One region of the Bradyrhizobium sp. LB8.2 genome, then DNA from elsewhere that is predicted to be linked to it. Evidence: predicted binding sites of a transcription regulator. Region 1 holds the regulator's gene; each other region holds the start of a gene.
What was found. The regulator PhoB, encoded in region 1, activates phosphate uptake and scavenging genes when phosphate is short. The targets are predictions, from matches to a motif close to TGTCATNNANCTGTCAT.

Region 1 (4,204 bases):
GCGGCCTCGGCGCTTGGCCTGCCGCGCTCGCTGGTGATCAAGCGCATCGCTTATCGTGCTGCCCGATCGGGTCTCATCACCGGCGTGCTGCTTGCGACTGCCCGCGTCGCCGGCGAGACCGCGCCGCTGCTGTTCACCGCGCTGTCGAACCAGTTCTTCAGCCTCGGCCTGAACAAGACGATGGCGAACCTGCCGGTCACCATCAACAACTTCGTGCAGAGCCCCTACGCCTATTGGAAGCAGCTGGCCTGGAGCGGCGCGCTGCTCATCACCCTGACCGTTCTTGCCCTGAATATTGGCGCGCGCATCCTTGGCGCCGAGAGGACCGCAAAATGAGTGATCTTTCCGTATCGATGAGCGCGGCCGGCGGACTGCCCCACGCGCCGGTGCTGCCCGAGGCGCCCCCCAAGGTGACCGTGCGCAACCTGAACTTCTATTACGGCGAGCACCACGCGCTGAAGAACATCAACCTGACGCTCGGCGCCAATCGCGTCACGGCGTTCATCGGCCCGTCGGGCTGCGGCAAGTCGACCCTGCTGCGCATCTTCAACCGGATGTACGACCTCTATCCGGGCCAGCGCGCCACCGGTCAGCTCATGCTCGACCAGACCAACATCCTCGACCCCAAGCTGGACCTCAATTTGCTGCGCGCCCGCGTCGGCATGGTGTTCCAGAAGCCGACGCCGTTCCCGATGACGATCTACGAAAACATCGCGTTCGGCATCCGTCTCTACGAGAAGATATCAAAGTCCGAGATGGACGGCCGGGTCGAGAAGGCGCTGCGCGGCGGCGCGCTGTGGAACGAGGTCAAGGACAAGCTCAACGCCTCCGGCCTGTCGCTCTCCGGCGGCCAGCAGCAACGCCTCTGCATCGCCCGCACCGTCGCGGTGCGGCCCGAGGTGATCCTGTTCGACGAACCCTGCTCGGCGCTCGACCCGATCTCGACCGCCAAGGTCGAGGAGCTGATCCAGGAGCTTTCCGAGGACTACACGATCGCGATCGTCACCCACAACATGCAGCAGGCGGCGCGCGTCTCCGACAAGACCGCCTTCATGTATCTCGGCGAGCTGATCGAGTTCGACGACACCAACAAGATCTTCACGTCGCCGACCGACCGGCGCACGCAGGATTACATCACCGGCCGGTTCGGCTGAGGAGACGCGACATGGGTTCTGAACATACCGCAAAGGCCTTCGACACCGACCTCCAGGAACTCACCCGGCTGGTTGCCGAGATGGGCGGCATCGCCGAGCGCATGATCGTCGATTCCGTCGACGCGCTGATCCGCCGTGACGTTCCGCTCGGCCAGCGCGTCGTCACCATCGACACCGAACTCGACGCGCTGCAGAAGCGCATTGAGGAGCGCGCCGTGCTCACCATCGCCCGCCGTCAGCCGATGGCGGTCGATCTGCGCGAGATCGTCGGCGCCATGCGCGTCGCAACCGATCTCGAGCGCATCGGCGACCTCGCCAAGAACATGGGCAAGCGCGTCGCGGCGCTGGAGACGGATTTTCATCCGCTCAAGCTGTTCCGCGGCCTGGAGCACATGACAGACCTCGTGCAGCAGCAGGTCAAGTCGGTGCTGGACGCCTATGCCGCACATGATTTGCCGGCGGCGATGGCGGTGTGGAAGGGCGACGAGGAAGTCGACGCCATCTGCACTTCGCTGTTCCGCGAGCTCCTCACTTACATGATGGAGGATCCGCGCAACATCTCGTTCTGCATCCATTTGATGTTCTGCGCCAAGAACATCGAGCGGATCGGCGACCACGCCACCAACATCGCCGAGACCGTGTTCTACATGATCGAGGGCCAGGCGATCACCGACAAGCGGCCGAAGGGCGATATGACGACCTTCGCCAGCTCGATACCGAACACCTAGGGAGCAACGACCCAGATGGGCGCACGCATTATGGTGGTTGAGGACGAGGAAGCCCTGACCGAGCTTCTCCGCTACAACCTCGAAGGCGACGGCTATGACGTCGAGACGGTCATGCGCGGCGACGACGCCGACACCCGTCTCAAGGAGCACATTCCCGATTTGATCGTGCTCGACTGGATGCTACCGGGCCTGTCAGGCATCGAATTGTGCCGGCGGCTTCGCACCCGTCCCGAGACCAAGCAGCTCCCGATCATCATGCTCACCGCGCGCGGCGAGGAAAGCGAGCGGGTGCGGGGTCTTGCGACCGGCGCCGACGATTACATCGTCAAGCCGTTCTCGGTGCCGGAGCTCCTGGCGCGCGTGAAGGGCCTGCTGCGGCGCGCAAGCCCCGAGCGGCTCGCCGCCGTGCTCGCCTTTGGCGACATCGAGCTCGACCGCGACAAGCGCCGCGTGGCGCGCTCGGGCCGGCCGATCGATCTCGGCCCGACCGAATATCGCCTGCTGGAGTTCTTCCTGGAGCATCCGGGGCGGGTGTTCTCGCGCGAGCAACTGCTCGACAGCGTCTGGGGCCGCGACATCTACATCGACGAGCGTACCGTCGACGTGCATATCGGCCGCCTGCGCAAGCTGCTCAATCTGGGCCGCGAGCAGGACCCGATCCGCACCGTCCGCGGCGCCGGCTACGCGCTGGATGATCGTTTTGCCAAGGCGGAGCAGCAGGCGTAACTCGCTTCAAGCTCCGCCGTCGTTCCGGGTCGGCACGCGCTTTTGGCACGCTTGTCCGGGACGACATCACGTGGGCCGAGGCGTCATCGTGTGACGGCGCCGCCCTTGCAGTCAGCTAAATCCGCTAGCTCAGCGCGGGCCCGGCTTCACTGGTGCGCGGCGCCGATCCGACGCCGGCTGATATGCGACGCGCGAGTGCTGGGCGCAATAGGGCAGCCCGGAAAGCGCCTTGCCGCCGCAGAAGAAGAAATCCGGCGTCGAGGGATCGCCGACCGGCCAGTGGCAGGTCGCCTCGTTCAGCTCGAGCAGCGATAGCCGCTGGCTCATCGGCACCACGTTGTCGTAGGTGACCGGTTCGGCCTCCACTTCGACCTCGAAGGCCTGTGCCAGCGCGGTGTTGCCGCGCGAGATCGGACGGGTCACCCGCATCATATGCTGCGCGGGGCGCGCCTTGCGCGGCCGGGGCGCTGCCGATGAAGGGCTCTTGGCGCGACCCGACAGGCCGAGCCTGTGCACTTTGCCGATCACGGCATTGCGGGTCACATTACCGAGCTCAGCCGCGATCTGGCTGGCCGAAAGTCCGGCCTCCCAGAGCTTTTTAAGCTGCTCGACGCGATCATCGGACCAGGTCAAAACTGTCATTGCACCCTTTCCCTCGCTGCCGGCCTGCCATCCTGGCGCCTCGCAGCGAATGCCTAAGCCTTTAAAAACCCGTGCCGCCAGAATCCCTTAAGGCTCGCCGGGCGTGACTAGAACGCCCGAACGTTTACGCCGGTACATAAGGACTTAGAGATCAGAACCACTGCACGAGATGTCGTATCTGACAATCCAAACGCTACAATATGGCGTGACTCCCGCGCAAGAGTCCGCCGACTCGCTTCCACATGTTCCGTGGTGAAATCCGCGAAATCAGCACCGCAAGACTACGGATTCAGCGTTTCGCGAGGCTTTCCGGGGCGGCATTGACACCCGTCTTCCCAAGCATAAGATAGTGACACGTGCCGCCCCGAAAAGGCGGCACGTTTCGTTTTCCGGGCCGGTCAATGGTGCGTTGCGCAATGCACGCGTCACACCGTCCGCAACATCCAAGTGACATCATGACCAACAGCGCAGCGCCGCATTTGCTCCCCGTTTTCGCCAGAACCGACCTCGGTTTCGAGCGCGGCGAAGGCTGCTGGCTGATTGCGATCAATGGCGAGCGCTATCTCGATTTCTCCTCGGGTGTCGCGGTGAACGCGCTCGGCCATGCCCATCCCGCGCTGGTCAAAGCGTTGCAGGAGCAGGCCACGAAGCTCTGGCACATGTCGAACCTGTTCCAGAGCCCGGATGGCGAGAAGCTCGCCAACCGCCTCTGCCATGAGAGTTTTGCGGACTTCGTGTTCTTCTGCAATTCCGGCGCCGAGGCGCTGGAGGGCGTGATCAAGCTGGTCCGCCATCATCACTTCTCCCAAGGGCATCCGGAACGTTACCGCATCATCACCTTCGAAGGCGCGTTCCACGGCCGCACGCTGGCGACGCTGGCCGCGACGGGATCTGCAAAATATCTGGAAGGTTTTGGTCCGCCGATGGATGGCTTCGACCAAATCCCGCATGGCG
Region 2 (4,204 bases), on a different contig from region 1:
CGTCGAACGATTCGGGCTCGGCGACGACGATTTGGGCTAACGGATAGCGCGCCTTTACTGCCGTCGCGACGCCCGCGATCAGGCCACCGCCGGAGGCCGGCGCGACCACGATGTCAGGGGCGAGACCGAGCGCTGCCATGTCTTCCGCAATCTCGCGACCGGCAGTGCCTTGGCCTGCGATCACGAAGGGATCGTCATAGGGCCTGACCAGCGTTGCGCCGCGCTTCTCGGCGATGCCGCGCGAGATCGCCTCGCGGTCGTCGCGATCGCGGTCGTACAGCACGACCTCGGCGCCATAGGATTTGGTGCGCTCGCGCTTGGACAGCGGCGCATCCGCGGGCATCACGATGGTCGCCTGCATGTCGAGGATTTTTGCCGCCGCCGCCACGCCCTGGGCATGGTTGCCGGAGGAGAACGCGACCACGCCACCGGCGCGCTTGTCCTGCGGGATCGAGGCGACCTTGTTGAAAGCACCGCGAAACTTGAACGAACCGGTGCGCTGGAGCATCTCCGGCTTCAGGAACACCTTTGCGCCGACGCGCTCGTTGAGCACGGGAAAGGACAGCAGCGGGGTGCGGACGGCGAAGGGCGCGATCACGCGTGCTGCGGCATCGATATCGGCAGGGCCGATCGGGAGGAGCTGTTCGGTCATGACCGACCATATCGCGGCTATCGAGCCGCGGGCAAGACACCTCCACGCGAGGATTTCTTCCGCTCAGGCGACGAAGCGCGCCGGCTCCGCCCCGTTCCGGCCCGGCAGTACCGCGCCGACCGCCAAAATGCTGTCGATAAAAGCCCGGGCCGAGGCATCCCAGGTGTAGTTGGCGGCGAATTCGACGCAGTCCTGACGGGAGATGTCGAGCGCGGCGAAGCAGGCGCTGCGCAGATCGTGATCGAGCGCCCCGACTGGCGCATCGCCGATCACGTCGCGGGGCCCCTTCACCGGGAAAGCCGCAACCGGCAGGCCGCTTGCCAGCGCTTCGAGCAGGACCAGGCCAAAAGTGTCGGTCTTGCTCGGAAACACGAAGACGTCGGCGGCCGCGTAAATGTCGGCCAGCTCCTCGCCGTGCTTCTCGCCGAGGAAGATCGCGTCCGGATACGCCTCCTCCAGCGCGACACGCGCCGGACCGTCGCCGACGATCACCTTGGTGCCGGGCAAATCGAGGTCAAGGAATGCCTCGAGGTTCTTCTCCACCGCGACCCGGCCGACCGAGAGGAACACCGGTGCCGGCAAACAGAGATCGATCGCGCGAGGATGGAACAAATGGGTGTCGACGCCGCGGGGCCACAGCACCACATTGTCGAAGCCGCGCTCGGTCAGCTCGCGGGCGAGCGCAGGCGTTGCCGCCATCACGGCGCGGCTGGGGCTGTGGAATCGGCGCAGCGCCCGCCAGATCAGCGAGCCCGGCACCGGCACGCGGGCGCGGACATATTCGGGAAAGCGGGTGTGGAAGCTGGTCGTGAAGGGCAGCTTGCGCTGGCGGCAATAGCGGCGGACCATCAGGCCGATCGGACCTTCCGTCGCAATGTGGATGCTGTCCGGGTGCGCCTCTTCGATCAGCTTCGCGATCCGCGCCGGGCGCGGCATGGCCAGCCGCACGTCACGATAGCTCGGCATCGCAAAGGTGCGGAACGATTGCGGCGTCAGGAACGAGAATTCGACGTCGAGGCTTTTGGCGGCGTCGGCAAGCTTGGTCAGCGTCCGAACCACACCGTTGACTTGCGGGTGCCAGGCGTCGGTCGCGACCAGGATGCGCATCAGGCTGCCCTTGTTATGCAGCTTTGGCTGCGACCTGCGGGATCTGTGCCGGCTTCTCGGCCTGGTCCGCCCAGGTGATGATCTCGAAACGGCCGTCGTCGTGCTCGACCAGCGCCGTGCAGCTCTCGACCCAGTCGCCGCAATTCATGTAGCGGATGCCGCCCTCGTTGCGGATCACGGCGTAGTGGATGTGGCCGCAGATCACACCATCGGCGTCATGGCGCCGCGCCTCGGCGGCGAGCGCCTGCTCGAACGCGCCGATATAGTTGACCGCGTTCTTGACCTTTTGCTTGGCCCATTGCGACAGCGACCAATAGGGCACTTTGAACATGCGCCGGAAAAAATTGACGAAGCGATTCATCTGGATCGCGAAGTCGTAGGCCTTGTCGCCGAGATGGGCGAGCCAGCGCGCGTTCTGCACCACGAGGTCGAAGATGTCGCCGTGGATGACGAGATAGCGCTTGCCGTCCGCGCCGGTGTGGACAGTGTTCTCGACGACGTCGATGCCGCCGAAATGCGTGCCGTAATAGTTGCGCAGGAACTCGTCGTGATTGCCGGGGATGTAGATGACCTTCGCGCCCTTGCGCGCCTTGCGCAAAAGCTTCTGGACGAGGTCGTTATGCGATTGCGGCCAATGCCAGCTCGATTTCAGCGCCCAGCCGTCGACGATGTCGCCGACGAGATAGATCGTGTCTGCATCATGGAAACGCAGGAAGTCGAGCAGAAGGTCGGCTTGAGAACCGCGGGCTCCGAGATGAACGTCGGAGATGAACAACGTGCGAAAGCGCCGCTCAGGGCTCTCGTCACTCACATCGTAACTTCCCATGCGACAGCCTGTAACAATGTCCCGTGACAGGGGGATGACCAATTGAACCTTTGACGCACCCTCGGATACGAATCGCGCCTTGCCTTGCCCTCCCCGCGAATATCAGTCGCATGCGACAATCAGGCGACATCACGCCGCAGCAACCTCCGCAAGAACCCGGAACTGCTGGCTGGATGGGTTAACGGCCGCGCGCTCGCGGCCGGTCTCAGTAAAATCTGTGGAAATGATGGATCGGCCCGTGGCCGTGGCCGACGCTGAAGCGGTCGGCGGCCGCGATCGCCGCGCTGATCCAGGCCTTGGCGTTGCGCACGGCGCGCTCGAGATCCTCGCCTCTGGCCAGCCCGGCGGCGACCGCCGAGGACAGCGAGCAGCCTGTGCCATGGGTGTTGCTTGTGGCCACGCGCGGCGCGGCGAGCGCGATCGTGGTCTTGGCATCGACGAAATAGTCGGTGCTCTCGGCGCCCTCGCCGTGCCCGCCCTTGATCAAGACCGCACGGCAGCCCAACGCCAGCAGCCGGCGCCCCTGGCTCTCGATCTCGGCCTCGCTAGTCGCAACCGGCTCGTCGAGCAGAGCCGCAGCTTCCGGCAGATTGGGCGTGATCACCGAGGCCAGCGGCATCAGTTTGATGCGCAGGGCGTCGATGGCTTCGGACGCGAGCAGGCGATCACCCGATGTCGCCACCATCACGGGATCGAGCACGATGTGTTGGGGCTTCCAGCGCGACAGTGCGGCCGCGATCGCATCGATGCTGGCGGCTTGCGCCACCATGCCGATCTTGACCGCGCCGACCTCGATATCGGAGAATACCGCGTCGATCTGCGCGGTGACGAACTCGGCCGGCACGGCGTGAATGCCGGTGACGCCGCGCGTGTTCTGCGCCGTCAGCGCCGTGATGGCGGAAGCGCCGAAGACACCGAGCGCGGCAAAGGTCTTCAGGTCTGCCTGGATGCCGGCACCGCCGCTCGAATCGGAGCCGGCGATGGTGAGCGCCACGGGGGTGATCATGGGCCGACTTTCCGCTTCCTGGGGAGCATGGCCCCTCCTAGCGCGCATATACAGAGGCAGCAAGTTCGCTTGCCAAATCCGGCCGGTTTTGGCCTATTAGCCGGTCAGATATGCCTTCGGAGTGACTGCAATGGTTCCTTTTTTCGTCCAGATCAAATGCAAGCTCGGCCAGTCCTATGTGGTCGCCAATGCGCTTGCCGAAGCCGAGATCGCCTCCGAGATCTATTCCACGGCCGGTCAATACGACCTGCTGGTGAAGTTCTACGTCGACAACGACACCGATATCGGCCACTTCGTCAACGAGAAGGTGCAGGTGCTGCCGGGCATCCAGGACACCCTGACCATCATCACCTTCAAGGCGTTTGGCGCGACCTAGCTTCCTTCTTTGCGCTTCGGTCGCGGCGGACCGTCCACCGGCGGCAGCGATTTGAGATAGTCCGCCATCGCCGCGCGATCCTCGTCCGGCAATTGCGAGGTGTTCTTGATCACCCGCGTCATCGCACCGCCGACGCTGTCGCCGTCGGGGAGTTCGCCGGTCTTCAGGAGATAGGCAATATCCTTCGCGCTCCACTCCCCAAGGCCCTTCTGCGTGATGTTGGGCACCCAGCCCTCG
Region 3 (4,204 bases), on a different contig from region 1:
GGGCGAGATCCAGCCCAACGGCCGCACCATCCACAATGCCTATCTGTTCGAGGTGAAGAAGCCCTCCGAGTCCAAGGGACCGTGGGACTTCTACAAGCTGGTCGGCACGGTGCCGGGCGACCAGGCCTTCACGCCGCTGTCCGAGAGCAAGTGCGCGCTCTTGAAGAAGTAAGATAACCGCCCGCAGGCCATCAGGCCTGCGGGCGACTTTCAGGGAACGCCGAAGGGACCGGGTGCGGGATCGATGCAGGCTCTTTACGCTCAGCTACTGGTGGGACTGATCAACGGCTCGTTCTACGCGCTGCTCAGTCTCGGGCTTGCCGTGATCTTCGGCATGCTCAACATCATCAATTTCGCCCATGGTGCGGTCTACATGATGGGCGCGTTCGCTGCCTATTTCCTGCTGAACCTCGGCGGCATCAACTACTGGTGGGCGTTGCTGCTTGCGCCGATCATCGTCGGCATCTTCGGCATGATCCTGGAGCGGACCATGCTGCAATGGCTGACCGGGCTGGATCATCTCTACGGTCTGCTTCTGACCTTCGGCATTGCGCTGATTGTGCAGGGCGTGTTCCAGAACTACTTCGGCTCCTCCGGCCTGCCTTACGCCATTCCGGACCAGCTCAAGGGCGGCATGAATCTCGGATTCATGTTCCTGCCCGTCTATCGCGGCTGGGTCGTCATCTTCTCGCTGGTGGTCTGCATCGCGACCTGGTTCCTGATCGAGAAGACACGGCTCGGCGCTTATTTGCGCGCAGCCACGGAAAACCCGACGCTGGTGCGCGCCTTCGGCGTCAACGTGCCGCGCATGATCACGCTGACCTACGGCCTCGGGGTCGGACTTGCCGCGCTCGCCGGCGTGCTGTCGGCGCCGATCAATCAGGTGCGGCCGCTGATGGGAGCCGACCTCATCATCGTCGTGTTCGCGGTGGTCGTGATCGGCGGCATGGGATCGATCATGGGCTCCATCATCACCGGCTTCGCGCTCGGTGTGATCGAGGGCATGACCAAGTATTTCTACCCCGAGGCCTCCAACACCGTCGTGTTCGTGCTGATGGTGCTGGTGCTCTTGGTGAAGCCAACGGGATTGACGGGAAGGGCGGCCTGATATGACAGCCTTGACGGACGACACACTGCCGGCCCCCCCGCGCGCGATCCGCGACGAGATGATCGTGTTCGTGGTGATGGCACTGCTGCTGGCTGCGGTGCCATTCAGCGGCATCTATCCGTTCTTCGTGATGCAGGCGCTGTGCTTCGCGCTGCTCGCCTGTGCATTCAATCTCCTGATCGGCTATGGCGGCTTGCTCTCGTTCGGCCACGCGATGTTCATGGGCACCGCCGGCTATTGCAGCGCGCACGCGCTGAAAGTGTGGGCGTTGCCGCCGGAACTCGGCATCCTCGTCGGCATTGCCGCGGCGTTCGGGCTCTCGCTCATCACCGGCTTCATCTCGATCCGCCGCCAGGGCATCTATTTCTCGATGATCACGCTGGCGCTGTCGCAGCTGCTGTACTTCATCTACCTCCAGGCGCCGTTCACCCACGGTGAGGACGGCATCCAGGGCATCCCGCAGGGCCGCATGTTCGGCGTGTTCGATCTGACCAAGCCGACCGTGCTCTACTACGTGGTGCTGGTCGGCTTCCTCGCCGGCTTCCTGCTGATCTACCGCATCATCAATTCGCCGTTCGGCGAAGTCCTGAAGGCGATCCGTGAGAACGAGCCGCGCGCGATCTCGCTCGGTTACCGGACCGATCAGTACAAGTTCCTGGCTTTCGTCCTGTCGGGCACGCTCGCCGGCTTTGCGGGATCGCTGAAGGTGTTCGTGGCGCAGAACGCTTCGCTCACCGACGTGCACTGGTCGATGTCCGGCGAGGTGGTGCTGATGACGCTGGTCGGCGGGCTCGGGACCATCTTCGGGCCCGTGGTCGGCGCCTTCGCGATCATCGCCATGCAGCAATATCTGGCGAGCTTCGGCCAGTGGGTGACGGTGATCCAGGGCTCGATCTTCGTGATCTGTGTGCTCACCTTCCGCCGTGGCGTCATCGGCGAAATCGCGCATTACCTCCGGCGTTCGCTGTAAGTCATTGATGTAGCAGAAAAATCGGTGGCGCGCGAAAGCGGTGGATGATCCGGCTCCACGGGCGTGAGGTGGCACGCGCGTGGATCGAAAATGGTCTATGACAGTTTCATGACGGCCCGCTTGGGCTAGGCCATTATCCAACCGGTAGTCTCTCCCCCATGATGCGATTGTTTCGCGCTTTCCTGCCCAAGGAAGAACGGTTCTTCGACCTGTTCGACCGCCACGCCCAGACCGTGATTCAGGGCTCGATCGCGCTCCAGGGCATGCTCAACGGGGGCGAGGAGACGCCGGTCTATTGCCAGCGCGTCAACCAGTTCGAGAACGACGCCGACAACATCACCCGCGAGGTGCTGACGGCGGTGCGCCGCACCTTCATCACCCCGTTCGACCGCGGCGACATCAAGAACCTGATCACCTCGATGGACGACGCCATCGATCAGATGCAGCAGACCGCCAAGGCCGTGATGCTGTTCGAGGTTCGCATCTTCGAGCCGCCGATGCGGGAGATCGGCGTGCTCTTGGTGGAATGCGCCAATCTGGTCGGTCGCGCGTTGCCGCTGATGCAGGCGATCGGTCAGAACGTGGCCATGCTGACTGCGATCACGGAAGAATTGACCAAGCTCGAGGGGCGCGTCGACGATCTCCAGGATATCGGGCTGAAGGAACTGTTCCTCAAGCATCGCGACGGCAACGCGATGGATTTCATCGTCGGCGCGGAGATCTACGACCATCTCGAGAAAGTCGCCGACCGCTTCGACGACGTCGCGAACGAGATCAACAGCATCGTCATCGAGCAAGTTTAGGGCAGGGGCCGCGCCGTGGATGTTGCGTTGGGTCTTCCCGTCCTGGTCGGACTGATCGCCGTCGCGCTGCTGTTCGACTTCCTGAACGGCCTGCACGACGCCGCCAATTCGATCGCGACCATCGTCTCGACCCGCGTGCTGCGGCCGCAATTCGCGGTGTTCTGGGCCGCGTTCTTCAATTTCGTCGCCTTCATGGTGTTCGGGCTGCACGTCGCCCAGACCATCGGCACCGGCATCATCGATCCCGCGATCGTGGATGCCCAGGTGATCTTCGCGGCGCTGGTCGGCGCCATCGTCTGGAACCTCGTGACATGGGCGCTCGGCATCCCGTCGTCTTCGTCCCACGCATTGATCGGCGGTCTATTTGGTGCCGGCGTTGCCAAAGCAGGCCTTTCGGCGGCGGTCTGGAGCGGATTGTCCAAGACGGTGATCGCGATCGTGCTGTCTCCACTCGTCGGCTTCCTGCTCGCGATGGTACTTGTTGCGATCGTCTCCTGGGCCTCGGTGCGCTCCACGCCCTTTGCCGTCGATCGCGCCTTCCGCATCCTGCAGTTCGCCTCTGCTTCGCTCTATTCGCTCGGCCATGGTGGCAATGACGCGCAGAAGACCATGGGCATCATCGCCGTGCTGCTCTATTCGCAGGGCCAACTTGGCGGCGAATTCTTCGTGCCCTTCTGGGTGGTGCTCTCCTGCCAGGCGGCCATGGCAATGGGCACGCTGATGGGTGGTTGGCGCATTGTCCGCACGATGGGATTGCGGATTACAAAACTGACCCCGATGCAGGGCTTTTGCGCCGAGACCGGCGGTGCCGCGACCCTGTTCATGGCGACCTTCCTCGGTGTTCCCGTCTCGACCACCCACACCATCACCGGCGCGATCGTCGGCGTCGGCGCCGCCCGCCGCCTCTCGGCGGTGCGCTGGAATGTCGCCAGCTCGATCGTCTATGCCTGGGTCATCACGATGCCGGCCTCCGCCATCGTCGCCGCGCTGACCTGGTGGGCAGTACAGATCTTCATCAGGTAACGAGCTTCAGCCCGACAATCCCGGCGACGATCAGCCCGATGCTGGCGAGGCGGAACGCGCTGGCCGGCTCGCCGAACAGGATGATGCCGAGCGTCGCGGTGCCGACCGCGCCGATGCCGGTCCAGACTGCATAAGCGGTTCCAATCGGCAGCGATTTGAGGGCAAGCCCGAGCAGGATGATGCTGCCGGCCATGGCCCCGAGCGTGAGGACAGACGGGACGAGCTTCGTAAATCCCTCGGTGTATTTAAGGCCGATCGCCCAGGCGATCTCCAGGAGACCGGCGACGAACAGGATGCTCC

Region 2: the regulator PhoB is predicted to act here: its motif matches at 2,609-2,625, upstream of ABIB06_RS26950 (UDP-2,3-diacylglucosamine diphosphatase).
Region 3: the regulator PhoB is predicted to act here: its motif matches at 2,176-2,192, upstream of ABIB06_RS08420 (DUF47 domain-containing protein).

The regions. Positions count from the first base shown of each region.
Region 1 covers NZ_JBEPQV010000007.1:198,051-202,254, forward strand. Annotated here, with positions in the region: gene pstA (phosphate ABC transporter permease PstA) at 1-336, shown strand, start outside; gene pstB (phosphate ABC transporter ATP-binding protein PstB) at 333-1,154, shown strand; gene phoU (phosphate signaling complex protein PhoU) at 1,166-1,882, shown strand; gene phoB (phosphate regulon transcriptional regulator PhoB) at 1,898-2,608, shown strand; gene ABIB06_RS11795 (GcrA family cell cycle regulator) at 2,738-3,250, opposite strand; gene ABIB06_RS11800 (aspartate aminotransferase family protein) at 3,706-4,204, shown strand, end outside.
Region 2 covers NZ_JBEPQV010000025.1:119,549-123,752, reverse strand. Annotated here, with positions in the region: gene ABIB06_RS26960 (threonine/serine dehydratase family protein) at 1-652, opposite strand, end outside; gene ABIB06_RS26955 (glycosyltransferase family 4 protein) at 716-1,759, opposite strand; gene ABIB06_RS26950 (UDP-2,3-diacylglucosamine diphosphatase) at 1,773-2,585, opposite strand; gene thiD (bifunctional hydroxymethylpyrimidine kinase/phosphomethylpyrimidine kinase) at 2,791-3,591, opposite strand; gene ABIB06_RS26940 (Lrp/AsnC ligand binding domain-containing protein) at 3,722-3,967, shown strand; gene ABIB06_RS26935 (c-type cytochrome) at 3,964-4,204, opposite strand, start outside.
Region 3 covers NZ_JBEPQV010000005.1:52,103-56,306, reverse strand. Annotated here, with positions in the region: gene ABIB06_RS08435 (ABC transporter substrate-binding protein) at 1-172, shown strand, start outside; gene ABIB06_RS08430 (branched-chain amino acid ABC transporter permease) at 245-1,108, shown strand; gene ABIB06_RS08425 (branched-chain amino acid ABC transporter permease) at 1,110-2,078, shown strand; gene ABIB06_RS08420 (DUF47 domain-containing protein) at 2,237-2,881, shown strand; gene ABIB06_RS08415 (inorganic phosphate transporter) at 2,897-3,904, shown strand; gene sugE (quaternary ammonium compound efflux SMR transporter SugE) at 3,897-4,204, opposite strand, start outside.